3 regions of the Bilifractor sp. LCP21S3_F8 genome follow, and region 1 is predicted to be linked to each of the others. Evidence: riboswitches for the same ligand, from Rfam matches in the RefSeq annotation. Region 1 holds a riboswitch; each other region holds the start of a gene.

Region 1 (9,880 bases):
GCGCAGCGCGAGGATGGACTGGTACAGAATATTGCTCCGGTGAACAACTCAGGATCGATGATCTCAAACATGCTGCAGGGTTCCGCCGGCTGGGGCGATGCCTGTGTGCTGGTGCCCTGGGCGATTTATGAGGCTACGGGAGACAGGTCGATTCTTGAGGAAAACTACGACATGATGCGCCGCTGGATGATTTTCTGCGAAAAACGCGCCGCTAAAACACGGCCACAGAATCTCCGGAACCCGTATAAAAAATATCTGGTGGATGAGGGGTTCCACTTCGGGGAGTGGTGCCAGCCGGATGTGGACAACATGGACGCAATGAAAAAGAACATGATGTTCGGCGCGCCGGAGGTTGCCACGGCCTATTATTTCAAGTCTGCCACGCTGATGTCCAAGATTGCCGCGATTCTCGGCAAACAGGAGGAAGCGGATAAATTCAATGAAATCGCGGAGGGCGCAAAGAAGGCATATCGCTATACATGCACAAAGAACTGCGTGATCAAATCTGACCGCCAGTGCGAATACGTGCGCCCCATTGCTTTCGGGCTGCTGGATAGCGGGGAAGCAAAGGCTGCTGCGGAAGCGCTGAATGATCTGGTTGTTCAGAACGGCTATCACCTGAATACCGGTTTTCTCTCTACTCCTGATCTCTGCCGCGTACTCGCGGACTGCGGCTATACGGACACTGCCTATAAGCTTCTGCTGCAGGAAGATTGCCCCGGCTGGCTCTACGCGGTGAAGAAGGGCGCGACCACGACCTGGGAGACCTGGGACGGAGTGCGCAGGGACGGCACGGTGCACGATTCCCTCAATCACTACTCCTACGGAGCAATTGCCGGATGGCTGCTCGATGGTGTCTGCGGTATTCAGTTCAAAGCCGGGAAGCTCACGATCCATCCACATCCACATCCCACCCTTGGGTTTGCCAGGGCTGAGCGGCGTACGCTGTACGGCACGGTCAAAAGCGCCTGGTGCTATAAAAACGGAAGATTGGTCTTTGATATTTCAGTGCCCGCCCCGGCCAGGGTCGAGCTGCCGAACGGGGTAACACACGAAGTTACCAAGGGAGAATACCATTATGAAGTATATCTGTAACCCTATCAATGTTAGCTACCGTTATCAGTTTAATGCCGATCCGCGCAAGGGCGGAGAACTGCAGATCTGCCGTGAGGCAGCCGATCCCTCAATGATTCTTTTCAAGGGTCGTTACTACATCTTCGCGTCCATGACACTGGGTGTCTGGGTGTCGGACGATCTGGCACACTGGGAGAGCTATCGTCTGCCGGAGGGGCTGCCTTTCTATGATTACGCTCCGGATGTACGCGTAATCGGAGATTATGTGTACTTCTGTGCCTCTGCACGCGAGCACAGCTGTGACCGCTGGCGCACGAAAGATGTTCTGAACGGCCCCTATGAGCGCATGGAAGGTTCTTTCCCATTCTGGGATCCGAATCTCTTTCTGGATGACGACGGGCGTGTATATTTCTACTGGGGGTGTTCCAACGAGACGCCAATTTACGGCGTGGAGCTCGATCCAGAGACTATGCTTCCGAGGAACGAAGCGGTTGCTGTCGTAGAAGGCCATCCCTTTGAGATCGGCTACGAGCGCGTCGGTGAGGACAACAGCACACTGCCAGCCTCCGCGGAAGAGGTCGAGGCAAGATATCAGGCATATCTCAAGTCCAGGAACATGACGGAGAGCATGGTCCCTGAAAACCTTCGGCCACTTATCCGCGGCATGTTTTCCAACAAACCCTATATTGAAGGAGCGTGGATGGACAAACATTGCGGGAAGTACTATCTGCAATACGCCGCCCCCGGAACGCAGTACAATACCTATTCCGACGGCGTCTATGTGGGAGAAAGCCCGCTTGGCCCCTTCCGGCTGTCTGAAAACAACCCCTATTCCTACAAGCCGGGCGGCTTCCTTCCTGGTGCGGGTCATGGCTCGACGATGAGGGATAAAAATGGAGGTTTCTGGCATACGGCGACGATGCGAATCTCGGTGAACCATGACTTTGAGCGCCGCGTGGGTCTATGGCCCGCGGGGTTTGATAATGATGGCGAACTCTTCTGCAACCAGCGTTACGGCGACTGGCCGATGGCGCTTGAAGGCGATCCCTGGCGCGATCCGGCCTGGATGCTGCTGAGTGTGGGAAAGGCAGCGACCGCTTCTTCCTTTGTCCCTGGCCACGAACCTTCGATGGCAACGGAAGAGAACGTGCAGACCTGGTGGCGGGCAGCAGGCAACAGCCGCAACGAGTGGCTGTGCGTCGATCTCGGGAAGCAATTCAAGGTGCACGCCGTGCAGGTAAACTTTGCTGATGACAGGATCGACACTCCCTGTCCGGGAGAGATCCGTCCCGGCTCGCAGGCGCGCTACATCGATGAAGCGGAGCGCATTACGCAGTGGAAGCTGGAGGGGAGCGTTGATGGGGAAAAATGGTTTGTCATCGAGGACAAGTCCGACACCGAAACCGATCTTCCCCATGATCTGATCATACGCGAGGAAGGTATTGATGTCCGGTATCTACGCCTGAGCGATATGGCTGTGCCCTTTGAGCAGGCGCCGTGCGTCTCCGGTCTTCGTGTCTTTGGCCTGGGGGATGGCGAAAAGCCAGCCGAGCCGGTCTTTTCTGCTGCGCGAACGGGCGATCTGGACATGGTGGTACAGATCAGGGAACAGATGGACACTTTGGGATACAACATCCTCTTCGGTTCCTCGCCGGAGAAGTTATATCACAGCTATATGATTTTCAAGGCCGGCTCGCAGCGTGTCGGTGCGCTGATCAAGGGCCGTGAATACTATGTTCGTGTGGATGCTTTTAACGAAAACGGTATCACTAGGGGCAAGTGTGTGAAACTGTAAGGGGGGGGGAAGAAAATGGCATTTACGAAGGGATTTCTGATCGGCGCAGCGACCGCTGCCCATCAGGTTGAGGGCAACAACAGAAACAGCGACTATTGGATTCAGGAGCATCTGCCGCACAGCAGCTTCATCGAGCCCAGCGGCGAAGCCTGTGACCATTACCACCGTTATGAAGAAGATATAAAGCTGATGGCAGCAGCCGGGCTGAATGCCTACCGCTTCTCTGTTGAGTGGGCACGCATTGAGCCCGAGGAAGGGCAGTTCGATGAGCGGGAGATTGAGCACTACCGTGACGTGATCCGCTGCTGTCGGGCGAACGGCATAGAACCCATTGTGACGCTGATGCACTTCACCTCCCCTGCATGGCTGATCCGCAAGGGCGGCTGGGAAGCGGAGAGCACTATCGGGTACTTCCGCCGATACGCCGCTTACGTTACCGAAAAGCTCGGCGCGGAGCTGAACTACATCTGTACGATCAACGAGGCTAACATGGGCCTGCAGTTAGCGGCGATCTCCAGGCGCTTCCGCCTGATGGCCGAGCAAGCGGCGAAGAGCGCGGACTCTGGCGCGAAGAAAGCTGAAGGTACCGTACAAGTAGGCATGAACTTTAAGAAAATGATGGAGAACATGAAATTCGCCGCCATCGAGAACAACCAGGCTTTCGGAACGCCACAGCCTCAGATCTTTGTAAGCTCCCGCACGCCCGAGGGCGACGCACTGGTCTTTCGCGCGCATCAGGCGGCGAAGGAAGCTATTAAGGCTCTGTACCCCGACATCAGGGTGGGCATTACGCTCTCCCTGCATGATCTGCAGGCGATGCCGGGAGGGGAGAGCTATGCCGAGGCTGCCTGGGACGAGGAGTTCAGGCACTACCTGCCGTTTATCGCAGACGACGACTTTCTCGGCGTGCAGAATTATACCCGCACGCAGTACGGTCCCGCCGGACAGCTGCCCTGCCCCGAGGGAGCAGAACTGACCCAGATGGACTACGAGTTCTATCCCGAGGCTCTGGAGCATGTGATCCGTCGTGTTGCCGAGGACTTTAAAGGGGATCTGATCGTCACGGAGAACGGGGTTGCTGTCTCGGACGATTCGCGCCGGGTGGAATTTATCCGTCGGGCGCTTGCGGGTGTTGAGAGCTGCGTCAAAGACGGCATCCCCCTCAAGGGCTATATGTACTGGAGCCTGCTGGATAATTTCGAGTGGCAGAAGGGATTTTCCATGACCTTCGGACTGATCGCCGTCGACCGCACCACACAGACGCGCACGCCAAAGGAGAGCCTCGCCTTCCTGGGGTCTTATAGAAAGTAAACGTCCATTCGATAAATCATTCTACAAACTGTATAAGCAACGGATTGCCCGGTTTGGCTGCGGCCTGTATGGCGTTAAGAGCATACAAGGAAACGAGACTGTCCGGTGAAATATAAAGTGGTATCGAATACGTGTGTCTTCAAAAATAAGGAGGAGATTCCATGTCGATGCAAATGGCCGTTCATATGGATGATCCGCCCTGGGACATCTTCGGTCTGCCGCGACTTCTGGTAGATGAGGCGAGCATAGACCGTTTTCTTAAATCGGGTGTTTCGTGTCCTCGGCCCTGACGCAGGCATCGATTCGATCGGCGATGCGCCGTCTATCAAGGAACTCGCGGCCTTTCTTGGTGCACTGGACGATACAGGGGAACTGCCCAGAACGATCCTGTATTCTCTCAATCCCAACGACAATGCCGCCCTTGTGACTGTAATGGGCGCCTTTCAGACAAGCGGGGGTGTCAGCAAGGTCCAGAACGGAAGCGCCTGGTGGTTCAACGACCATAAGCAGGGCATGATCAATCAGCTTACGACTCTCGCCGCAGACGGCTATCTTGCGGGATTCATCGGTATGCTGACTGACTCGCGCAGCTTCCTCAGCTACGCCCGGCACGAGTACTTTCGACGCATCCTCTGCGATCTGATCGGCGGCTGGGTGGAAAACGGCGAGTTTCCAAATGATGAAAAGGCCCTTTTGTCCATTGTAGAAGGTATTTGCTTCCGGAATGCGGAGAGGTACTTCGATTTGTAATAGAGACCCGGCCCTTTCAGTATCAATGCTTTTGCTGTTGAACTGTTCCGTTTCCGGCAAAAAGAATAAAAAATACAGAGATAACAGAAAGAAGCCAGAGGCTCGGACAGCAAGTACTTGCGCTGTCCGAGCCTCTTTATTACGCGAGCGTCGCGATAGCGAGATAAACTCGCGCAGCGTGTTTTATCTCGTTTGATATCATATTTTGCGTTGAGAACGTATGTGTCTGCCGTTACTGCCTGACAATTGATGCAAGAAGAATTATATATGCAGGAGAATATTTGGCTTTTAACCCATAATACGTTACAATTAAAAAATAATTTTTAATAACAATTATATTACAGTACGGGAGATGTTGAATGATTAGACCGATAGTTAAAGATGTATTTTTCCTCGGACAGAAATCTGAGGCAGCAACGAGGCAGGATCTGTCCGTCGGACAGGATCTCATGGATACCCTGCAGGCGAACCAGGATCACTGCGTCGGCATGGCGGCAAATATGATTGGTGTAAAGAAAAGAATCATCATTGTCAACATGGGCTTCATGAATGTCGTGATGTATAACCCTGTCATTGTGAAAAAAGACACACCGTATGAGACGGAAGAAGGCTGTCTGTCACTGCCCGGTGTCCGGAAGACCACGCGGTATCAGAATATCGAAGTCGAATACTATGACAGCAGCTGGAAGAGGCGCCGTCAGAGCTGTTCCGGATGGACGGCACAGATCATCCAGCATGAGTGCGACCATCTCGCGGGGGTTATTATATGAGTGCGCCGGAATCATGGAAAGCGGCTTATCGCGAGCTGCTTGAGACAATCATCCATATGGGCTACCCGGAAGAATTCGGCAAGGCAATCGCGAAGAATCTCGGATCGGAAAAGACCATGCGCCGCATGACGGCATATCTGTATGCCGCAAAGCCGCGGACAGCGGAGGAAATCGCTGATGAGATGCTGGCAATCATGAGCGACCGTGAGCGGTGGATCGCGAAGAAAGAGGCGGAGACAGCCAACGCCAGATATAATGAGTTTCTTAACTATGGATTCGGTGAAGGTGACGAAGATGATTGATTGCATGTGATGCCGCTGCATTCTCGTGATTTTTGATAATATGAAGTGACCTTACATTTGTAGCCGTGTGGTGAGCCGCGAAGAAATCCGGGAAAATGATTACAATCTGAAGTGAGATGTTGGTTTTCTTGAAAATACTTGTTGCGTTCACTGGAATATGTTAGAATGTTTTCCATTAGCGACTGCAAGTGCGGAGAATTCCGAAAAGGAAAACAGGTGAGAATCCTGTACTGTCCCGCAACTGTAATTGGTTTTTTGTGCCAGAATGCCACTGGGCCGGGTGCCTGGGAAGGCGGTACAGAATATGGCCATAAGTCAGGAAGCCTGCTTGCAGTTTGTAAATAACGGTTACGGCAGATAATGTTATTACAAAAAGAACTTGTGAGACAAAACACCGGGGCAGAGAATCCGGTTTGTTTTTGATTGCTGTTTTGTGCCGTTTTCGTTGGAAAACGGTTTTTTTTATGCCGTAATTATACTCTTCAATCAAATCATCATATTTCCAGTTAGAAAGGAATCAAGGAAATGAAAAACAAAGTATGGAAACAGATTGTGGCTGTCATGCTGTCATCCGGTCTGGCATTAGGGATTGCCGGATGCGGAGGAGGCTCCTCTTCGGGAGATTCCGGACAAAGTGCCGCATCCTCTTCTGTGGCAGCGAATGTCACTTCAGCTTCCAAGGAACAGGAGGTAGGATCTTCAGAAAACGCTGTTTCCGGATCCCAGGTATCGGAACAGGAGACCGTTGTTACGTCATCTTCTGCGGAAGCAACATCCAAACACACGCAGTATCCTGTAACAATTAAGACATATGGTTCGGACGGAAAGGCGATCGAAACCACCTACGAGAAAGCACCGGAGAAGGTTCTGGCCGTCTATCAGGGCAGTATAGAAACACTGCTTGCTCTGGGACTTCAGGATCACATCGTAGCGGCTGCGGGACTGGACAATGCCGTTCCGGACAGCATGAAAGCCGCCTTTGACAGTCTGAATTACCTGGATGAGTTCACTCCTTCCAAAGAAACGGTTACGATGCTGGAACCGGATATGATTTTGTCCTGGGGGTCTCTGTTCCAGGAAAAAACACTGGGCGATACGATGGACTGGATCAACAAGGGAACCAATGTTTACATCAATTCCAATACTGCCCGTAATGACAGCCCCCGGACACTGGAAAATGAGTATCAGGACATCCTCAACCTTGGAATTATTTTTGATGTTCAGGACAGGGCAGAAGCTATCGTTAATAAAATGAAAAGTACAATAGCAGATGTGCTTGCTCAGGCAGGGAGCCAGCAGGAAAAGCCTTCGGTTATGATTCTGGAATCCAATGACGATACATTCACCAATTACGGGGCGGATTCGCTTGGAGGCGACATGGTGACGCAGCTGGGGGCAGAGCTGGCAAATCCGGATGCATCTGAAGTGGGAAAGGAAGATATCATCGCAGCCGATCCGGATGTTATTTTTGTTGTGTATATGCCATATTCCGGAGATGATCCGCAGACAATCCAGGATGAGAAGCTGGCGGTCTTCAATGATGATAAGACTTTTCAGAGCCTGTCCGCGGTGAAGAATGGACGGGTTGTTCCGATAATGCTGAGCGAGATGTACGCTGCGGCAACCAGGACACAGGATGGAATTGAAACCTTTGCCAAGGGCCTTTATCCCGATGCCGGATTCAGTTTTTAAGCAGGTGACAGGAACGTGCGTAAGAGAAAAAAAAGAGATACAGAACAGCATCCGGTTTCAGCTGCGGCATATGGAATGACGGTTCTTATTCTTGCCGTGCTGCTGGCCGCTTCTGTCCTGATATCCATTACTTTCGGTAATGCCGATATTTCAGTTGCCGATGTATATAAGGTGGTATTACGGGAGCTTTTTCACATCCGGAAATTTGATGCCTACCATACAGGAGCCGTTCACGATGTTGTATGGCTGATCCGCTTTCCCCGCGTCATGCTTGCCATTGCCGTGGGGATGGCGCTTTCTGTCTGTGGCGCGGTCATGCAGGCGATTGTAAAAAATCCCCTGGCGGATCCCTATGTGCTTGGTATATCCTCAGGCGCTGAGATGGGAGCCACGCTGGCAATCCTTTTTGGAGCCGGATCTTTTTTCGGAGCCGGAGCGGTAGGAGCTATGGCTTTTTTAGGAGCCATGCTGACTTCTTTTGCCGTTTTATTTATCGCGAATACAGGCGGTCCGTCCAATGCAGGGAAAATGATTCTGGCCGGTATGGCAGTCAGTGCAGTCTGCTCCGCCTTCTCCAGCTTTTTTATCTATCTTGCTAATAACAAGGATGCTACGGCACAAATTACGTTCTGGATGATGGGAAGTCTGGGAGGCGCCAGCTGGTCTGATGTACCCGGGATTCTTCCGATTGTGCTTGCCGGAGTCATTGTATTCTGGACACAATCCAGAAATCTGAATCTGATGCTTCTGGGAGACGAGACGTCGATTACTCTTGGAACAAATCTTCAGAAAATCCGGAGCTGGTATATGGTTCTGGCTTCTCTGATGATAGGTATTGCGGTGTATTCCGCGGGAACCATCGGGTTTGTGGGATTGATTGTACCACATGTGGTACGGATGTTTTTCGGCACAGACCACAGGAGACTGATTCCGGTGACGGCACTGGTCGGCGCTGTTTTTCTGATCTGGGCAGATGTGGCATGCCGGGTGATCCTTCCAAATTCTGAAATGCCGATTGGAATATTGATTTCCATGATCGGAGCGCCGTGCTTTATTTATCTGATGGCGAGCAAATCCTATGGTTTTGGAGGCAGTCAGTAATGGATGTAAGCGTAAAAGATATCGGGCTTTCCTACGGAGTCAGAGAAATCCTTAGTTCTGTCAGTTTTAAAGCGGAAAACCAGGAGTTCATCGGACTGATCGGACCCAACGGAAGCGGAAAATCTACTCTGCTGAAATGTATTTACCGGGTTTTGAAACCAGATCAGGGGGCTGTTTATATCAATCAGAAGGATATCGCGCACCTGTCCTATAAACAGTCTGCCCGTGAAATGGCTGTGGTGGCACAGCATAATTATTATAACTTTGATTTTTCTGTCACGCAGGTAGTCCTGATGGGAAGAGCACCGCATAAATCTGCCTTTGAGAGAGATAACGCGGAGGATTATCGGATTGTGAGGGAAGCGTTAGAAAAGGTAAATATGCTTTCTATGGCGGACAGAAGTTTTTCCACTCTTTCTGGAGGAGAACAGCAGAGAGTGATTCTTGCCAGGGCACTGGCGCAGAAAACGCCGTGCCTCATCCTGGACGAGCCGACCAACCATCTGGACATTACCTATCAACTGGAGCTTTTGGATATTGTTAAAAGCCTGAATATTACTGTCATCTCCGCGATTCATGACCTGAATATGGCAGCCATGTTCTGCGACAGACTTTATGTTCTGCGTAACGGACAGATCCTGGCCAGCGGAACGCCGGAAGAAGTACTCACGACACAAATGATCAGGGAAGTCTATCATGTAGAAAGCCAGATTGTCTACGATGCTGACGGGCATATGCATATCATATATCTGCGTTCCTGATGAACATTGATCCCGTTTTTTCCAGCCTTCTCGGGCTGGATTTTTATTTACGCGAACAGTGAGCCGCAGCCGAATGCGAAGTATTCGTGTGCGGCGAGCGTCGTGATAGAATCATGGAAAGCGGCTTATCGCGAGCTGCCTGAGACAATCATTCATATGGGATACCCGGAAGAATTCGGCAAGGCGATTGCAAAGAATCTCGGATCGGAAAAGACCATGCGCCGCATGACGGCATATCTGTATGCCGCAAAGCCGCGGACAGCGGAGGAAATCGCTGATGAGATGCTGGCAATCATGAGCGACCGTGAGCGGTGGATCGCGAAG
Region 2 (9,880 bases), on a different contig from region 1:
AATAACAGAGTATGGCACCGGAATGAATCCGGCGCGAAAAGTATCAGGTATTTCTGAAAGGTGGGTTTATTTATGAGCGATTGGGTTAAAGATTTCGGCAGAACAGCTAAGGGACAGCAGACGACGCTGTACACCATACACGCCGGGAGATACACGGCGTCAATATCGGATTACGGCGCTGCTCTTGTATCTTTTGCTGTAAAAGATGATGATGGGACTCCTGTAGATATCGTCCTCGGATATGACCATGCTTCTGATTATGAGAAGAGCGATGCCTGCTTCGGTGCAACCGTCGGGAGGAATGCCAACCGGATCGGTGGCGCACAGTTTGTACTGAACGGTACGACATACCACCTGGCAAAAAACGACGGTGAGAACAACCTGCACAGCGGTCCCGATTTCTACTATAAAAGAATGTGGAAGACGCAGGGCATCGCTGCGGACGGTGCTTCAATTTCTCTGACACTTGACACTCCTGATGGCGATCAGGGATATCCGGGCGCCTTTTCCGCAACCGTGACCTATCAGCTTGACAAGGATGGCTGTCTCTCTATCCATTATGAAGGGATTTCTGATCAGGACACCCTCTGCAACATGACAAATCATTCTTATTTTAATCTGAACGGCGAGGGAAACGGAGACATTCTGGATCACAATCTGAAGCTGTTCTCAGACAAAATCACGGAGATCGACGCCGGAACCATTCCGACAGGCAGACTCCTTGATGTAGATGGAACACCCTTTGATTTCCGGAACGGAAAGTCCATCGGTGCCGATATCGAGGCAGATGATGAACAGCTGCGCTTCGGTAACGGTTATGACCACAACTTTGTCTTTGCCATGGACAAGGGCGAGACGCGGAAAATGGCAGAGGTCTTCTCCTCCGTCACCGGCCTTCAGCTGGATGTATACTCCGATCTTCCCGGCATGCAGCTCTACACGGCAAATTATGTCACGCGCCACACAGCAAAGTCCGGACATATCTACGACCGAAGATGCGGATTTGCGCTCGAAACACAGTATTTTCCGAACAGCATCAACATCGACGGCTTCGCAAGTCCCATTCTCCCGGCCGGTCAGAAGTATGAGTCCACAACTACCTATAAACTTAGCTTCCGGAAATAATTTTTTCTTCGGACTGCCCAACGGGAGATAGGATACGTTTTCCGGTGTTATCCCGCTGCCCCATCCGCTATCAAAACGAGATAAAACACGCTGCGCGAGTTTTATCTCGCTATCGCGACGCTCGCCGCACACGAATACTTCGCATTCGGCTGCGGCTCACTGTTCGCGTAAAAGAGGACCGCCGCACTAACGCAATATGCTTAGTGCGGCGGTCCTCTTTTTACTCCTCTTTTTAAATCTCTTTTTAAATCTCTTTTTCAACCTTTTCCGAAACCGCTTTCCGGTTCATCTCAGCAAAAAATCCCTGTTCATTCAACATGTCCCAGACATCAATGGAGTGAAAGCACAAGTCATGCCTTTGGAACGGGATTGGTAACGGTGACCATATGATCGTACCATTTTCCCTTTTTGCCAATCAGAGCAACGGGAAATTCTTTGTCAAGTGCCGGAACCGGAATATCAAACCCATACACATCCTCTGTCGTTCCGTCACTGTATGTGACCGTATCTACGGTCGGCTGAAGAAGCTCTGCGCCGTCCTTCTGAGCATCTTCCTTTGTCCCGGCAAACAGGTTCACAATATTTTCGGAGGTCAGGCTTACGTGAATGACCATTTTCCCGTCCTTCACCGTCAAGGTTCCCTTGCCGTCGTTTGCCTCATTCACCTTAAACATCGGACTGTCGGATGTGAATTCGGCCGTGTAGGTTCCGTCAGCCGGCACCTCTGCTCCCGCAGAAGCTGTTGAAGACGTTGAAACACTACCGGCAACGGTCTCCGATGACTGTCCGGCAGCATCGGATGAAGATGTGCTTACGGCCGCGGACGATGCAGTGGAAACGCCGGACGAGGCTGCAGTCTCTTCCGCCCCTGACTGTGACTGAATCTGCGCTGCAGAAGATGTCCCAGAAGCCGAATTTCCCGTTCCCGTCCCGCATCCGGCCAGAAGCGACGCTCCCATAACTGCTGCACATAAGATTGCTGCTGTTCTCTGTTTCATTTTATTTCCCTCCTGTCATAAAAAGAGCCATACACTCCTGTGTCTGAAACCCTATCGTCATGTATTTAAAGACATACATTCATGTATCTGAAGACATACCCTTATGTATCTGAAACCATGTTCCTATGTATCTGAAGCCCTGTACTTCACACATTTTCCACTTTCATATGCCGCATCGAGAATCTCCTGCATTCTCCGGTTTCCCGGACCGATTGTCACACCGGCATCGATGATCCTTGCGCAGTTTCTTACCGCCTCCAGCGCCTCGGCGACAGCGCGGTCCGAAATCTCATGAAAGGGCTTTTCGGTGATTACCTGCGAAGCAAGAAGACGCGCCAACCGGTAGTCGACATCATTCGTGTACAGGATTGCCGCCGCAAAAGGCGTTTTCTCTTTCTGCAGCCTGCGGTACACCGGTATCCCCGTTCCACAGGATGACAGTACCAGTACTTCCGGATTTCCCTCGACCTTCGGAAGCTCGATACTTCCGAACATCGGATCAAAAAAGCCGTTGTCAATTTCATACAGCTCACGGATCGTGTCCTCGTGAAAAATGCTCTCCGGCGTTCCGCTCCGGAAGATCTTATCGCCGTGAACGCAGATTATCCGGTCAGAAATCTTCATCGCCAGATCGATCTCATGCAGCGACATCACAACTGTTATATTCTTCTGCTTCGCCATATCCCGGAGAATCGACAGAAGCTTCAGCTTATGCTTGATATCCAGGAAGCTCGTCGGCTCATCCAGGATGATGATATCCGGTTCCTGGCAGATCGCCCTCGCGAGCAGCACCCGCTGCTTCTGCCCGTCACTGATCGCGTTAAAGTCGCGGTTGCCAATCTCCTGCGCCTGAACCGCCTTCATCGCATCATCTACCTTCCGTTCATCCTCTTCCGTCAGCCGTCCCAACCGCCCCGTATATGGATATCTTCCGGTCGCGACCACATCGTGGCAGGTCATAAGCTCCGGATGCAGACGGTCCGTCAGAACAACAGCCATACGCGAAGACAATTCTCGGAACGAATAATCCGACAAATTCTTCAGATCAAAAACAACCTCTCCCTCCACAAGAGAAAGCTGTCTCGTGATGCTTTTCAATATTGTAGATTTTCCCGCGCCGTTCGGTCCGATCAGTGTAACAATCTCACCGCGCCGGATTCCGATCTCAATATCGCGGATCACCGGCTTCCCGTTATACCCGACCGACAGACCCTCCAGGTGGAGATAATATTTTTCCTCGCTCTGTACCTTCTCCATTTATCTTCTTCCCTTCTGCCGCCGTATCAGCATAAAGATCACGACCGGTGCTCCGAAAATCGAGGTCACCGTGCTGATTTCCAGTTCAGTCGGCGCAAATGCGACCCTTGCGATCAGATCACAGATCATGCAGAAGACGGCGCCTCCAAGGAAAGTGGCCGGGATGACCACGACCGGATTTGCCGTATTCAGCGCACGCTTGATCAGGAAGGGCACCGCGATTCCCACGAAAGAAATCGGACCGGCAAATGCCGTCACCGTTGCAGAGAGGATGCTGGACAGCAGGATGAGGGCCACACGGAACTGCTTTACATTAACTCCCATGCTCTGCGCGTAGGCCTCACCAAGCTGAAAGGCACCGATCGGCTTCGCGAGCAGGAATACCAGGACAGACGCAGCTCCGATGATGATTCCGCCCACCAGGACATTGTCCCAGGTCATACCAGAGAAGCTTCCCTGAGACCAGTTGTGAAGGTTGGCGATATCCGAATCACTGGCAAATGTAACGAGAAGATTCGTCAGCGCAGTACAGATATACCCGATCATGATTCCGGCAACCAGCAACGCCGACATATTCCGCACGCTCCGGGAGACCAGCAGGATAAAGCCGGTTGACACAAGAGACCCCGCGAACGCGGCAAGGATCATGGCCCAGGAGGACACCGCTCCGTGCCTGGCCACCACAAGAATCATGAGAAACGCGACAATCAGTTTTGCGCCGGAAGATATTCCGAGCACAAAAGGACCCGCGATTGGATTCTCAAAAAATGTCTGCAGCAGAAATCCGGACAGAGAGAGCGCTCCTCCGAGAATAGCCGCCATCAGAATCCGCGGCAGACGGATCTTCCAGATGATATTCATATCATCCCTTGAGCCGATTCGGAGAAAAACAGCTCTCAAAATTTTATTAATCGGAATATCGACATTGCCGGTATTGATATTGACCACGGTCACGATCAGAAACGCAGCTGCCAGAACGGCAAAGACCGCTGTGTATCGCATTCTCCTTTTCAGATTCTCAGCGTGATAGCTGCTGATTTCATTGTCACTCATCATTCGCAAGTATGCCTTTCAACTTCAATGATCTTATACATGAAAAGGGACGAATGCCGAAGCATTCGTCCTGAAAAAATAACCTGTATTAATCGGTTCCGCCGGAAATCCGGCAAAACACCCAAGCCATCAGAATCTGCTTTCTTCGGAAGCATATCTACAAAACCTCTCAGCAGTTCTCCTGGCTGACAGCTCAAGCACCGGTTCCTGTCTTCTCATGCTCTAGGACACAATGACATAACGGAATGGTTCGCTGCTCACAGTGACCGGATCGCTCAGGAATTTCACCTGATTCTCTATTCTCATACAGATCTTCTGCACTCCTGCTGCCAGGCAGGCAAAGAAGACCAGATGCACTGAAAGGCCCCCTCTTCAATTATCTGCAACGATTATACGATACCGGCTGAAAAGTGTCAAATATACCGCACTGCGGATATAAGACTTCCTTCAGTCCTTCAATCATCCCTTCTTCTGCGGAAACTGTGTCCCTTATCCTTATACATATTGAAATCCGCCCTGGTGAGCAGCGCGTCAAAGTCCGTAACCTTCCCCCGGCATGCCGCAAACCCAATTGCCATACTGATTCCATTATTTTCTGCATTCTCACGCATATGCCGTATCAGCAGGCTGATATCTCTCTCCTCCAGATCTTCTGTCAGAACGATAAATTCATCCCCGCCCGTGCGAAACACATACTTTTCACCTGCGCATTCCTGAAGAACCCGGGCTGTTTCGCAAATCAGCACATCGCCGGCATGATGTCCCGCCGTATCGTTTGTGTTCTTCAGTCCGTTCAGGTCAACGGAAATCACTCCAAGCAGACCGTCACCCTTCCACTCGCGGATCTGCCGCTCAAGAGCCCTCCGGTTTCCGGCACCTGTCATCTGGTCAATCATGCTTTGTTTCTCCAGCTGATGCACGCTGTTCCTGTTTCGAATCATAATTGCTATGAAATCCGTCAGCGTGGAAAGCAGCACGCTGGTGTTACGGAAGGTGTCCGCCGCCGGATTGATAACCATCGTAAAGCCCTCTGTCTGATTCAAGATCTTCAGCTGCCCGGAGATAAAGCTCCGAACATCATGGATTCGCATGGAAAAATCGGGATTTTCCTTCTGAAAGGCATCCATATCACTGACCATCACCACATGTTCTGTCGCAAACCGCATATATAGCGCCCGCAATTCCGAGAGAGGAATGCTCTGGAGTTCCTCCTTCAGAGAGAAGACACCGGGTGCCGTCCATTCATAGGTGGCACTAACTGTATTGTCATCACGTTCCTCAAAGATCAGGAAGCGCTCCGGTCTCATATTTTCAGAGATACATGCAATCGTCTTCTCAATTCCTGTTCCGGGATCCTCTTCCGCCATACCAAGAGAAATTGCCTCATTTGCCCGCATCTCCTGATAGATCAGCTCGTGATCCCTTGCTATTGCATGCAGATACTTGTTGATATCAAATTCGACCGTCAGCCTCAGCGTCCGGTTCTCCCATGTTGTCAGAGCAGAACGAATCAGTACTTTTGCTCCCCTTCTCCGGTTCAGGTGTGATGCCTCATACGCACAATCCTTCCGCAGCAACAGATTCGGACAGTCGCCGCAGGGAACATCCTGACCTTCCAGCACCTCATAACAGCGGCACCCGTTCAGGCTGCCATCCGGTTTTATTCCAAAATCCCTTCGGGCAGAACGATTCATATATACAAGCTCGTATGTTCTGGGATCACTGACAATGACATGTTCCGTCAGGCTGTCGAACACCTCACGTCTCAGGTCAATGTAATCCCCGACATATGGGCTCTCCCCATGAGCCGCCTTCTCCGTGCTGCTGATCCTCCGGATCAGCAGCATGAACATCTCGTCCAGGCTCGTTACCTCCGACCCGTAGACAATCGCATGCGCCAGAACGGGATCAGCCTGAATTCCGAGCTTTCTCCAAAGCGTCGGAAGCATTCCGGATACCCTGTCAATCTTCTCTTCAACATCTCCGGCATGATCCCTGCGGCAGAAGCACAGAAAACAGCACAGCCCGATCCGCGCGATCGCCCATTCCGGATTCATCAGTTTTTTCAGTGTCGCAGATATTTCGGTCAGAATCACCTTTGCCTTCTCGGTGCTTTCCCGCATCGCCTCGGCATATGCGGCAACATCAATTAAAAGTCCTGTATAATCGATTTTTTTCAGCCGATACTGATCCGCATATATCAATCCGGCTTCTATCGCGCCGCGAAAACTCAATAGCTCTGTGTCGCGGTCGACAAATCCCAGGCGCACCTCCTTCTTTCTGTCCTCTGCCCGATCACCGCTGATCATTCCCATCATTCCCACGATTTCCTTTTCATGGTACCAGGGAACACGGGTAATCTCGATTCCGTCGAGTCTGCCTCCGGTCAGTACCAGCTCATTGGCCGATGTCGACCTGACGCCCATCTCCAGAACTTTTTTCTCCTCCAGCTCCGCTGCGGCAGAATCGATATGCCATCCCAGTTCTGATTCTGTCTTGCCAAGATAGTCCTTCTCGTCGGAAAGCCCGATTCTCCTGACAAATTCTCTGCTTGCGCCCAAAAGCTTTCTCTGTCTGTCCATCCAGAAGAATTCATAAGGAGATGCATCGCAGAGTGTCCGGAACAGATCCCCATCCTTCACCTCCTCCGTCGGATCTGTGCCGTATCCCGGCACTCCGAACGACTGACAAAATTCAGGAAGAAGAGCATCCCTATCTCTTTTCCTCTCCCATATATCCTCCCGCTCACAGAGAAGAAGATTTTTTGCATTACTCTTATAGAGCACCAGCGCTTCAAACACCGCCCACCTGTATGTCCCGTCAGCGGTCCGCACACGCAGTATCTCTGCCCTGATCCCCTTATCTGTACTTCCACCTTCCGTCTCAGCATTCTCAGCCTGAACAAAAGCAAGAAAACGATCTCTGTCGTCCGGATAGATCAATTCATCCCTGAAGTACCGGACAAACGCTGTTATCGAAGAAAAGCCATCCCGAGATTTTATCTCCGGATGGCTGGACCGGAGAATTTTCACCTCTTCTGATCCACGATCAATCAGATAAAATCCCTCGTACAGCTGGAAGATGTTCCGCAGCGTATGGTCAAGGGTTTTCGCAAATTGCAGTGAGGCATTATTGCTGATATTGTAGATATGTGCCACCCCGACCCAGCGCCGCGCATCTCCCGCAATCCACCGGACATTTACCTTCATATACTGGCCGTTGTCCGCGTACACCATGCTCTCTTCCGCATGTGACTTCAATGCTCTCTGCAAAAGCTGGACAAACCTGTCTCTCACTGGAGATCCCTCATCGCTGAGGTAGGCATTCGCCTCCTCCATACTCTGCGTACCTGCACTTCTCAGCTCCCTCCGGTACGCATCATTTTCGATCAGAAGAACAATATTTTTCCCATCAAAGCTAAAAAGCGAAGTAGGGGAATCCGAAATTATATTGATGTCTTCTGCGGCGTCGAGAAGATGTGCTTCCTCCGGACTCTCTATCTGCATGCCTCTGCCATGGATATACGTCACGCTATCCTCGTAGCGCATCGGACGTCCGTAATAATATCCCTGAATCCGACCGCAGTTGATTTTTTTGAGAAAGGAAACCTGCTCCTGCGTCTCCACGCCTTCTGCCAGTGTCTCCACCCCGAGCATTTTCGCCATTGTTACAACAGAGGTAATAATCTGCCGGCTTCGATCATCAAAATGACTGAAAAATCCCATGTCAATCTTGATCACATCAAACTGGAAATTATGAAGAGAATTCAGGGACGAGTATTCGCTTCCGAAATCATCCATCCAGATCTGATATCCTGCCTGCTGAAACCTTTGAATCGTCCTGACCATGCTGTGACGGTTGCGGAGCATGATCCGTTCCGTGATCTCAAAGCAGAGGACACTCCTCGGTACATGGTAACGGCTGACCAGCTTCTCAATCGTATCGAGCGGGTTCACCACCTCGAAATCATAGGCGGAAAGGTTCATGGATATCGGAAGCAGTGGAAGTCCGTTCTCCATCCGGTCACGGCTGAGGTAGAGAACATGCTCCAGAATATACCGGTCGAGCCGGTTGATCAGCTGGGCCTCTTCCAGAACAGGGATAAACACGTTCGGGTATATCATCCCAAGCTCCGGGTCTTCCCATCGCGCCAATGCCTCGAATCCGCTCACCCGTCCTGTCATTGTGCGGATCACAGGCTGCAGATATACCTTGATATAATGCCTTTCCAGTGCCTCATTGAAATGGCGGAGAACATAGGTCTTATTCGCAGCACTTTCCCCCATAGAGGGTTCGTAAAACGCCACAATCCGGTTGCCGTCCTCCTTAATGCTGTCACAGGCCATTTTTGCCAGATCAAACGCATTCCGCAGATCCTCCAGAGAGTCGTTCTCTGACGCCCGGTAGACGCCGGCCTTTATCTGAATCCCGTCATCATTGATATAGTGATTCACTTCATCGCAGATCTGTTCAAGCTTTACCTCAAGATTCTTCTCCGACGGCAGCGCAACAAATCGGTCCGCCGCGAGATGGCCGACGAGAGCACCCGGGAAAACTTCCGTGATCGTGTCTCCGATCTTCTTCAGGCACAGATCTCCCTGATGAATACCGTATTGCCGGTTATATTCCTTAAAATTTGTAACATCAAAGCAGACCGGACAGAAGTCTCTTAATCTGTGGATGGCTTTTCTCTCCTTCGCACGTCGTAACGCCTCATTTAAGAAATCATGCATCCCCGGCAATTCGGTTATCCCATCCACTTTTCGGTCATTTGAAATCTGCTCCGATGAGAAGATCTGCAGAACATAGGTTTTTCCGAAAGCAGTATTCCTTAAAGCACCCGTTCCCTCTGCCTCACGGAAGTGTCCTTTCTTCGTCTGATAATGAAAATTCACCGAAAAGTGCTCCGGATGCAAATTGCCATACTCTTGAAGAGGCTTGTAATCTCTCCCATCCATCAGATATTGATAGCAAGGATAATTCTTCAGAAACTCCTCCTCGTCCTCGCACTCGAAGAGAAGCGCCATCTGCCTGCTGGCAAAGACGATGCGCTCCGACCCGTCGGCTGCAATCATGCAGACGCCTCCCTGCAGAAGATTAAAATATTGAGCATACTGTCTTCTCTCATCAAGCATCATCTCAGCCATTTTGTCCTCGCCTTTCATGCTCATACCTGTTACCTTCGAAATCGCATCCTGTCTCTCACGCACGCTTCGCGGCAGGCGGTCTGTCTGCGTTTTCGAAGAGCTTCTTCAGCAGCCCCATGCCCCGCAGGCGGGGCGTCACATGCTGTATAAGCTACGGAATTAGTCCGTGCTCCGCACTCTTGCAATCCTGCAGTACCATTACTGATAATTTCTGTGGATGGTCTCCACCTTAATCATATTTGTTCCGCCTTTTCCTCCGCCGACCGGTCCGCCGGTGAGAACGATGTTGTCTCCCATCTT
Region 3 (9,880 bases), on a different contig from region 1:
GGTTGTGGCTAACAGTAATCTTACGGTGTGCATCTAATCCCTCGTCTTTTGTGTGTGGATGTACCATTCTATAGTTTCAGAACTTACATTTCCGGCTGTGCTTACAAAATAAGAACGTGTCCATAAGGACGGCATTTTTGCTAACTGGGGAAATTCCTCCCTCAGTTGATGGGAAGTCGCTCCTTTGATCTGTTTTACCACATCAGGAATGCTCTGCTGGGGATATACGCTAACAAACATATGAACGTGGTCAACGTGACATTCCATTGCAAGAATATCGATATGATGTTTTTGACATTCCGCAGAAGTTAATGCCTTGAAACGTTCTTCTATGCCTGGAATATTAAAGATCTTTCGACGGTATCTTGGACAAAACACCAAGTGATAGTGAATCAAGGATACAGTTGTTTTGGTGTGTTTATATTCATTCTTCATGTGTATATGATACAATATTTTGTACACATATTCAATCAAAACAATTTGCTCTTTGACGCTATCATCCCACGGTTGAAACCGTGGGCTTTCTCGCTTAATTATTTGTAACAATGTTTGAATAATGTCTGTAACAATGTTTGAAAAGACTTTTCCAGAGGCTTTAAGCCCAGCTTTTATGCGGAAAAATAGAGTCATATCAGCTCATAGGATTTGAGGTTTGAGATTCAACATTCCTAATCGAGACAATGTCGAACAATGTTAATAACAATGTTCTTGCAATGTTAAACAATGTTTGATATGGTAATGAAAGAAAAAATGCGGAGGATTGTCTCATGAGAATCACGGAATTATACTCAGATGTTATTGCAGAAGACAGGAAGTATGAATATAAGGCGGTGTTAAATCCGGACAATCCGGTGAAATGGGCGAAATCACTAGTTGGATATGCCAATGGGGATGGAGGTATTCTATTTGTTGGCGTTTCAAACGATGGGGAGGCATTTGGAATAGATCTGGGCGACATTGACCGGACGAAAAATCTGATTGCAACAGTCAATGACCGACATATTTTTCCGCATGTCAGAATCAGTTACATGATGCGGAGCATTGATGAGGCAGCAGAGAAATTTGTTCTTGCCGTTCACGTTGCACCATCGGATTCCATCGTGCGTTACCGTGAAGGCGATTTCAATGAGACGGTTTATATTAAGGGGGACGGCAACTCCACACCAGCTACACCGGAAGACATTATATCTTTGTCAAAACGAAAACATGGTGTTGATAACGAAAGTAGTGATGTTCTGTATGAGGAAGAGGGATGGACTGAGTATATTGACTTGTGCAGAGAATTTCGTCAAGACAAGTCTGCTCCGACCTTAAAGGAACTGCAGAATGAGGAGATCGTCACAAAGAATGGATTTGCAAAATCTGGTTTCCTGATGTTTAAGGATGATTATATCGGGGATGATACTCTGGTGAGTTGCCGTCTGTGGCGTGGAAAGACGAAAACCGGCACTGTTCTTGACAGCGACAGGTTCAAAGGTTCTCTATCACACGTGCTCAGAAGTGCGTTAAACTTCATTGAAAGAAATACAAAAACAGGTTGGAGAAAGACGGAAAACGGGGGAAGAGAGGAGATCCGGTCGTACCCAAAAGAAGCTGTCAGAGAAGCAATGGTCAATGCGATTGCGCACAGAGATTATTCTATAGCAGGAACACAGATTGATGTGGATATTTACAGTGACAGGCTTGATATTGTGTCTCCAGGTTCATGGCTGCTTCCGAAAAGCTACGAGGCCTATCCGGCAGGGACGATCCCGTCGATCCGAAGAAATTCGATTATTGCGGCATGCTTGGATGTGGCTAATTTAATGGAGCGTGGCGGAACCGGCTTTCAGACGATGATAGATAGTTATCGTGACAGTGAGGATCGTCTTCAGCCTGTTGTTTCCATCTATCCTGGGTTTCTGGATCTACGTTTGTTTGACAGACTTTATGAACCTATGGTGCAGGCGTGGGTTGAAGAACAGATGCCCGATACAGAAAAAGTTATTCGATTATTAAGAGAGGAGGGCCCCAAGCCGGTCAAAGAACTTCAGGCTCACGTCGGCTTTTCGCAAAGAACTCGCTTTCTTAAAGAGATCATCAATCCAATGATTCAATCTGGTATAATATATCGAGACGGAAACATTAAGTCCCCAACGGCTCGGATTTGTCTTCGGGAAGGAAAGAGCATACCCGGTCATGGTGAAAACCATGAAGATTAAACGGTGAAAATGCTGTCGATCGGTTGTCAAAGGATGATCTGTCAGGGGAGGCGTTTACCGTGCCGCGTGATGAATCTTTTTGCAGCGGTACATGTCCTCGTCGGCATCGTGAATATATTCTTCGATGCGTGAATAAAGCTGGTCTGGCGGGCAGTCCAGGACCGGGTAGCTGGTGCCGATGCTGGCAGAAATCTGATCCTGCGCCAGAAACTCAAGAATACGCCTGCGGCTTTGTGCGATGGTTTCCTCGTTCTGACAGGAGATGATCGCCACAAATTCGTCGCCGCCGTATCGGTACGTGAAATTGTCCGGCGGGACGGCGCGCAGAATAGCGGATGCGGTCACCTGAAGAATGTGATCACCGTAGGCGTGTCCCCTGGTGTCGTTGATTTCTTTGAAGCCGTCAATATCCAGGAAGAATATTGCAATGAACCTGCCTTTGTCAAGCTCGCCTGAGAGCCATGGAAGAAAGCGCGGTTCAAAGGCGTTCTTGGAGTACAGACCGGTCAGCAGATCACGGTAATAAATCTCGCGGAGGGTGGAGAGGGAGTTCACCAGCTTTCGGTTTGTATCCCATTCGGTGAGTGCATGGAGCACGATATCCTGAAATTCATAAAAACGCCATTCTTTTATGATAAAACGAGGATTGCGGAGAATGACGAAACCTGCGCAGAGGCTTCGGATATGAAGCGGCAATACAAGGGTATAGGATCCTTCCCGGATCGCGTCAAGGTGCTTGTTCAGAGCAGCTATATTTTTGAACCGGATGGGCCGCATGCCCGGTTCGTTCTGCACTTCCAGGACACGTTCTCTGTCCGCACAGTCCGACCGCAACTGCACTGGTTCGTTTTGGTCTTCCGGGGCACTTTCTCTGGCTTCGATGAGATTCAGGTGTTCCGTGGTAAAACAGCCTTCCTCTAATTCCCCGCTTCCGATCCGATCGTCGAGAACGATGTAGGCACCGTCGAGGTCCATTGAGGCATAAGAGTCCGCGATGCGCTGCATCAGTTCCGGGAGAGACAGGGAAGGATCCAGCGAGGAGACCATCGCGGAAAAACGTTCGTTTCGGTCATCGACATATATGCTGTCCTCGACCTGCCAGGCCAGGTACGCCCGGTAGTTGATTCGGAAAGTGAGAATCCGCCGCGCTCCTTCATGTACTGCATGATTCCGGTGCTCCAGGCGGATATGATGAAACGGCGCCAGCCATCTGAAAGAAGCAGAAATCCGGAAGAAGCACATTTAAATCCGGATTTAATAATTTCTCTTGCAAAAATATAAAATGGTGTTACTATAGTAAAACAAGTTTAATTAAATATCTTTTACAAGTGCAGAAATGCCATATCGTTAGATCGGGATTTCTGATAATAGGGAAACAGGTGAAAGACCTGTACTGTCTCGCAACTGTAATTGGATGCGTCCGCTGGTTATCCACTGTCTTTATGGATGGGAAGGAAGCGTGCCGCAGGAAGCCATAAGTCAGGAGACCTGCTTGTAAAAAATGTCAGTGTGGTCACGATGTATGACTTAATGACGGCAAATTATTTCTGCTCCTGGAGGCAGAATCTTTTGCGTGTTTAAATGTCAGAGATCGTTTCACGGAAACGGTCTTTTTCTTTTGCCTGAAAAGAGGGGTGTCATGAAAAAATACCTGATTGGAAGAATTCTTTTTGTCATTCCGATAATGTTCTTTCTCTCTCTGTTTACCTTTGGTCTTACGTATCTTTCACCTTCTGATCCGGTGACTCTTTATTATGACAGACTTGGAGCAAAGCCGGACAAACAAATGGTCGAGGAAACCAAAGAAGAGATGGGCCTGAATGATCCGTTTCCGATTCAGTATGGGCGATGGCTGAATCGTGCTGTGCATGGTGATCTCGGAACATCATATTACTACAAAACATCTGTCTGGAGTGAACTGACCAGCCGTCTTCCGAATACGGTTATTCTGACGGTCTCTACGGTTATACTGACGATACTGATCGCAGTGCCTCTGGGGATCCTGTGCGCCGTCTTTCAGAATAAATGGATTGACTATCTTCTGCGCTTCATCTCCTTTCTGGGGGTGAGTATGCCCAGCTTTTGGGTCGGTACACTGCTGATGTATTTTTTCGGAGTAAAGCTGAAAGCTCTTCCGATATTGGGATCGGGAGATCTGAAACATCTGATTCTTCCGACAGCGACACTCTCTTTCTGGATGGTTTCTCTCTATGTGAGAAGACTGCGTGGCAGTGCATTGGAAGAATTGAACAAGGATTATCTGAATGGAGGGTTGGCAAGGGGACTTTCCAAATGGCATGTTATCTGGCACCAGATCCTGCCGAACTCGCTGCTTTCTGTGATTACGATGTTTGGCATGTCAATCGGATCTCTTCTTGGGGGAGCAACGATTGTGGAAACGATCTTTGAATGGAAGGGAATTGGAAAGATGGCTGTGGATGCGATATCTGTGAAAGACTATCCGATTATCCAGGGTTATGTTCTCTGGATGGCAATCATCTATGTAACGGTCAACCTGGTCGTGGATCTGTCGTATCAGTTTTTGGACCCAAGGATCCGGCTGGGAGGAAGGAAAGGATGAAATATTATATAAAAAGAGCACTCAGCAGTCCGCAGTTCGTCATCCTCTTCCTTCTTGCTGTTTTGTTGATTTTGATACCGATTTTTGCTCCATGGATTGCGCCGCATGATCCGATTGCCAATGATTATGCTGCTTCCATGATTTCTCACAGCAGGGAGTTTCCGCTGGGAACAGATCAGCTTGGACGCTGCATTCTGTCCAGACTTATCTGGGGAGGAAGGACTTCTCTGTTAATTGTCTTTCTGGTTGTGGCAATTGTTTCAGTTCTTGGCATCCTGCTTGGGGTCACAGCAGGCTTTGCGGGAGGATGGCTGGATAACATCCTGTCCAGAGCAACGGATATTGTGATGGCGGTTCCTTCCATGGTTTTTGTCATTGCACTGGTTACGGTTCTTGGTCCTGGCCTGTGGCACACTGTGCTAGCCATGGCGCTGGTTGGTTGGACTGAAAATTTCCGGGTTTCCAGAGCCTTGGTGCTTTCTGAAAAGGAAAACCATTATGTAGAGGAAGGCAGGCTGGGTGGATTGAAGAAAAAAGATATGATTTTTCATCTCATTCTGCCAAACGTAGTTCCGTACCTTCTGGTCAATATTACACAGGATATCGGCTCTAATCTGCTTACCCTAAGTGGGCTGTCCTTATTGGGACTGTCTTCCCAGCCACCTGTTCCGGAATGGGGCTTTATGCTCAGTGAAGGAAGGAAGTTTATACAGTCTGCCCCATGGCTGATTTTCTGGCCCGGCATGGTGATTGTCATCCATGTCATTGTGTTCAATCTTTTAGGCGACAGCCTTAGAGATATATTAGATCCTCGTTTTGAAAAACAAAAAAAGAAAGGCAGGAGATTTAAAAAATGGCTCGAAACAAATTGATTGCATTTACCTGTGCGGCTGTTATGGCATGTACACTTTTTGCCGGATGCGGCTCCTCTGCAGCCGGAACTTCTCAGGGTTCATCCGCTTCACAGAACGCTGCATCTGTAGCGGCTTCGTCCACATCGAAGGAAACCGGAACCACAGTTACTTCCGGAGCCGGTGACAATGCATCCACAGCAGGAGAGAAACACCTGAACGCAGCTCTTTACTGGTTTGGAACCAGTCTGGATCCCGCGACAGAATATGACGGGTGGACAACCTGCCGTGCCGGAATTACCGAAACGCTGGTAACTGTCGATAAAAATTATGAGCTTCAGCCCCTTCTTGCGGACAGTTGGAAACAGACAGATGATAAGACATGGGTTTTCCATATCCGTGACGGTGTGACCTTCCAGGATGGAACGCCGGTGGATGCAGCTGCCTGCAAGGCTTCTCTGGAGAGGGCGATGCAGGTGCAGGAGAGAGCGGTAACCGCAGCAAAAATAGATACCATTGAGGCAGACGGACAGAATCTGACCATCAAGACCACGGAACCGTTTGGCGCTTTCCTGGCAAATTTATCGGAACCACTCTACTCCATTATTAAGGTTGGAGATGATCAGGATTACGCAAATAAGCCGATCGGAACCGGTCCGTTCATGGTGAAGGATTTTACAGTGAATGAAAAAATTGACGAAGTGAAATACGATGGGTACTGGAACGGAGCATCCGATATCGATTCTATTACGATAACCTGCATTGAAGATGACAGCACAAGGGGACTGGCTCTGCAGTCGGGCGAGCAGGATATTGTGCAGAGAGTGGCTTCTACCGATATTGATACCTTCGCGAATGACAGTACATACCAGGCTCTTAATACGACTGGCGCACGAATCCGTCTGTTGCTTCTGAACCAGGCAAATGAAGCACTGAAGGATACTAATGTGAGGAAAGCCCTTGCGGACTGCATAGATTATGATTCACTTGTCAGCATTCTGGGGTCGGGAGTTACTACGGCAGGCGCTCCGTACCCGGCATCCGCGCCCTATGGATATGACGATCTGGACAGACAGACCTATAAGCCGGATGAGGCGAAGAGTCTGCTGGAGAAGGCCGGATACAAGGACAGTGACGGAGACGGCATCGTTGATAAAGACGGCAAAAATTTGTCTCTGAAGATCACTTATTCTATGGGAGATTATACAACGATGCTGGAGGCGGTACAGTCAATGGCAAAGGAAGCGGGTATAGATATACAGCTGAATCTTGAGGATGATATTACAGAATCTGAGAAAAATAAGGATTATGATATCCTGTGTACAAACTGGCAGTGTCTTTCCACCGGAGACCCGCAGTGGTTCCTGGATCAGCTTTACAAAACCGACGGGCCGGATAATTCCATGAATTACAGCAACAAAGATCTTGACAACATTATTTCCGAACTTTCCAGTACATTTGATACCGATGGCAGGAAGAAACTGACGATTGACGCGGAAAAAATTCTTCTTCAGGATACCGCGAGCATCTGGCTGGTCGGAGAAAAAAATTACGTTGTAGCAAACAGCAAGGTACATAATATAACACCTTATCCGATCGATTATTACTTTATCGATAATAAAATGTCAATAGACTGACGATTTATTGACGGAAGAATCATTCCGAAGGGAAGCGTGTTCTCCCTGCATGCATCACATCGTGCAGGGAGATTCTTTTTACGCGAACAGTGAGCCGCAGCCGAATGCGAAGTATTCGTGTGCGGCGAGCGTCGCGATAGCGAGATAAAACTCGCGCAGCGTGTTTTATCTCGTTTTCGGAGAGCGTCTGACACAGCGTTACGCTTGGGAGGAACTTATGGAAATTCTGGAGCTGAATCATATTTCCCTTACTTATGACGGCATCGTGAATATTCTTGACGACATTACATTTTCTGTACGTTCCGGAGAAATAATCGGGATTGTCGGAGAGAGTGGAAGCGGAAAATCAACTCTCCTTCATGTGATTCTGGGCCTGATTCCGGATGGAGCCGTGACGAAAGGGGAATGTTTTCTGTTTGGACGCAGCAACCTGGAACGGAAACGCAGCGAATTAAAAAAACTGCGTGGAGAAGAGGTCGCCATGATTTTTCAGGATACCGGACGTTATATGAATCCCATATCGCGGATTGGAGCCCAGTATAAGGAATATCTGACAGCCCACGGGTACAGAGGCAGAAAAAACTGCTTAGAGAAGGAAAAAGAGATGCTGAGCCGTGTTCATCTGAAAGATACAGAAAGAATTCTGCATGCGTATCCCTTTGAATTATCCGGAGGTATGCGTCAGAGAGTCGGCATTGCCATGGCCATGAGCCTGAAACCAAAGCTTCTGCTGGCCGATGAGCCCACCAGCGCGCTGGATGTTACGATGCAGGCTCAGGTAGTATATGAAATGATGGAACTGCGCAGAAAATATGGAACTTCCATCATTCTTGTGACACATAATATCGGAGTCGCGGCGTGTATGTCAGACAAGCTTGGTATTATGCAAAACGGGAAGCTTGTGGAGTGGGGGAATACAAGGGATATTATTTCCTGTCCCCAGACAGATTATACTCGCACACTTCTTGATTCTGTGATTGAAATTGATGATGAAAGGATGGCAGGAAAAAATGAGTGATGTGCTGCTGGAAGTAAGTCATCTGTCCAAAAGCTTTGAATCCGGAAGTCGTGAGAAAGGAATGATTCCCGCCGTTCGTGACGTAAGTTTTCATATAAACCGCGGGGAATGTCTTGGAATTGTCGGAGAAAGCGGGTGCGGAAAGAGTACCCTGGCAAGGCTGATCACTCTTCTGACACCGGCAGACAGCGGAGAAATCCGTCTGAACGGGTCGGAATATACGGACAGAAAGGATAGGAAAAGAGAGATATACCGGCAAATTCAAATGGTTTTTCAGGATCCGTATACGGTATTCAGCCCTCGAATGCAGATCGGAACTTTTCTGGAGGACGGGCTTGTTTATTTTAATCTGATGCCACGCAGAAAAGCTGAGGAAGAAGTTGAGAAACTGTTGCGGATGGTTGAACTGCCGGAGGAACTGCTGACCCGGTTCCCGCATCAGCTCAGCGGAGGTCAGCTGCAGAGGGTGGTGATCGCAAGGGCTATTTCCATTCATCCTTCCCTGATTATCCTGGATGAAGCGACGAGCGCCCTGGACGTTTCTGTTCAGAAACAGATTCTGGAGCTGCTGGTACGTTTAAAAAAAGAACAGAAGCTTACCTATCTGTTTATCGGACATGACCTGGCAGTGGTCCGTAGTATTTCGGACAGAATTCAGATTATGTATGCGGGCTCGGTTGTGGAAGAACTTCGTTCAGAAAGTCTGAAAGATGCTGTCCATCCTTATTCCAGAGAGCTTCTGGATTCTATTTTCTCTGTCCGTGACCAGAATACAGGGGCAATCCATGTGGAAACATTAGGTCTGGCGGATACCGGTTTTGAGATCCGCGGCTGCCAGTTCTGCAGGAGGTGTTCCTGTGCTATGCCGGTTTGTGCGGAAAGATCCCCTGTGTTGAAAGAAACCGGACTGGAGACCGGTCATACCGTTGCCTGCTTTCTAAATGGTCGCTAAAATACTCACATTTGAATATCCGTTATAAATTGCTTACATTTTCAGATTTTCCTTTCGGTGATTATCGTTGACGCTTCTCATGAATCTGTCTTATAATGTCTCAGAATGTGAAAACACGGAGAACAGGGAGTAGTTAGAGCAAATATGAATCTTTTTACAAAGGCAAACTCTTTTTTCGGAGTCGATTTTTCAGAAGAGGAACATGCGGCGCTTGTAAAACGTATTCAGAAGGAAAACTACGAGAATCTGGTGTTTCTGTCCGGTGTGCTGAGTGTACTTTCGGTGCCGGCGATTGTTGCGGTATACTTCGTCTACCGAAGCCGTATGTTCTATTTCTGGATTTATTTTTCGCTGATGATCTGTATCTTTCTGGTTTTCTTTGGAGTCCGCTTTGCCGGGAAGAAGGCCGGAAGGAATACGACGCTGAAGATGTACGGCTTCATCAGCATCCTGATGGGCTACAGCATAGTGCTCAGCACATTGATGAATCCGGATATGATGGCGGTGAAATATATCGCGTTTATTCTGGTACTGCCGCTTTTTTTCACGGATTATCCTGTTCGTATCGGTTCTTATATTGTGGGATGTACGGCGGTATTCATCTTTTTTGCGGTATTTCACGATTCAAGAAGTATTCTGG

The links. A riboswitch is a leader RNA that binds a small molecule or an ion and turns the genes downstream of it on or off. The one in region 1 is predicted to bind cobalamin.
Region 2: linked by a shared signal. The riboswitch ahead of ACTQ3A_RS05585 (FecCD family ABC transporter permease) and the one ahead of ACTQ3A_RS08905 (ABC transporter substrate-binding protein) in region 1 are both predicted to bind cobalamin.
Region 3: linked by a shared signal. The riboswitch ahead of nikB (nickel ABC transporter permease) and the one ahead of ACTQ3A_RS08905 (ABC transporter substrate-binding protein) in region 1 are both predicted to bind cobalamin.

Annotation. Positions count from the first base shown of each region.
Region 1 is NZ_JBQKIK010000017.1:14,155-24,034, forward strand. Features, by position in the region: gene ACTQ3A_RS08870 (family 78 glycoside hydrolase catalytic domain) at 1-1,095, shown strand, start outside; gene ACTQ3A_RS08875 (family 43 glycosylhydrolase) at 1,079-2,869, shown strand; gene ACTQ3A_RS08880 (glycoside hydrolase family 1 protein) at 2,885-4,180, shown strand; partial or broken gene ACTQ3A_RS08885 (mannonate dehydratase) at 4,354-4,443, shown strand; partial or broken gene ACTQ3A_RS08890 (glucuronate isomerase) at 4,445-4,930, shown strand; gene ACTQ3A_RS08895 (peptide deformylase) at 5,290-5,700, shown strand; gene ACTQ3A_RS08900 (hypothetical protein) at 5,697-6,002, shown strand; cobalamin riboswitch at 6,172-6,348, shown strand; gene ACTQ3A_RS08905 (ABC transporter substrate-binding protein) at 6,528-7,694, shown strand; gene ACTQ3A_RS08910 (FecCD family ABC transporter permease) at 7,710-8,795, shown strand; gene ACTQ3A_RS08915 (ABC transporter ATP-binding protein) at 8,795-9,556, shown strand; gene ACTQ3A_RS08920 (hypothetical protein) at 9,659-9,880, shown strand, end outside.
Region 2 is NZ_JBQKIK010000008.1:18,287-28,166, reverse strand. Features, by position in the region: gene ACTQ3A_RS05600 (aldose epimerase family protein) at 73-1,125, shown strand; gene ACTQ3A_RS05595 (hypothetical protein) at 1,476-2,123, opposite strand; gene ACTQ3A_RS05590 (ABC transporter ATP-binding protein) at 2,247-3,380, opposite strand; gene ACTQ3A_RS05585 (FecCD family ABC transporter permease) at 3,381-4,433, opposite strand; cobalamin riboswitch at 4,591-4,776, opposite strand; gene ACTQ3A_RS05580 (EAL domain-containing protein) at 4,889-9,604, opposite strand; gene pyk (pyruvate kinase) at 9,779-9,880, opposite strand, start outside.
Region 3 is NZ_JBQKIK010000010.1:74,109-83,988, reverse strand. Features, by position in the region: partial or broken gene ACTQ3A_RS06770 (hypothetical protein) at 1-33, opposite strand, end outside; gene tnpA (IS200/IS605 family transposase) at 34-435, opposite strand; gene ACTQ3A_RS06760 (ATP-binding protein) at 768-2,201, shown strand; gene ACTQ3A_RS06755 (diguanylate cyclase) at 2,256-3,443, opposite strand; cobalamin riboswitch at 3,511-3,711, shown strand; gene nikB (nickel ABC transporter permease) at 3,841-4,782, shown strand; gene ACTQ3A_RS06745 (ABC transporter permease) at 4,779-5,654, shown strand; gene ACTQ3A_RS06740 (ABC transporter substrate-binding protein) at 5,636-7,270, shown strand; gene ACTQ3A_RS06735 (ABC transporter ATP-binding protein) at 7,488-8,288, shown strand; gene ACTQ3A_RS06730 (ABC transporter ATP-binding protein) at 8,281-9,240, shown strand; gene ACTQ3A_RS06725 (GGDEF domain-containing protein) at 9,385-9,880, shown strand, end outside.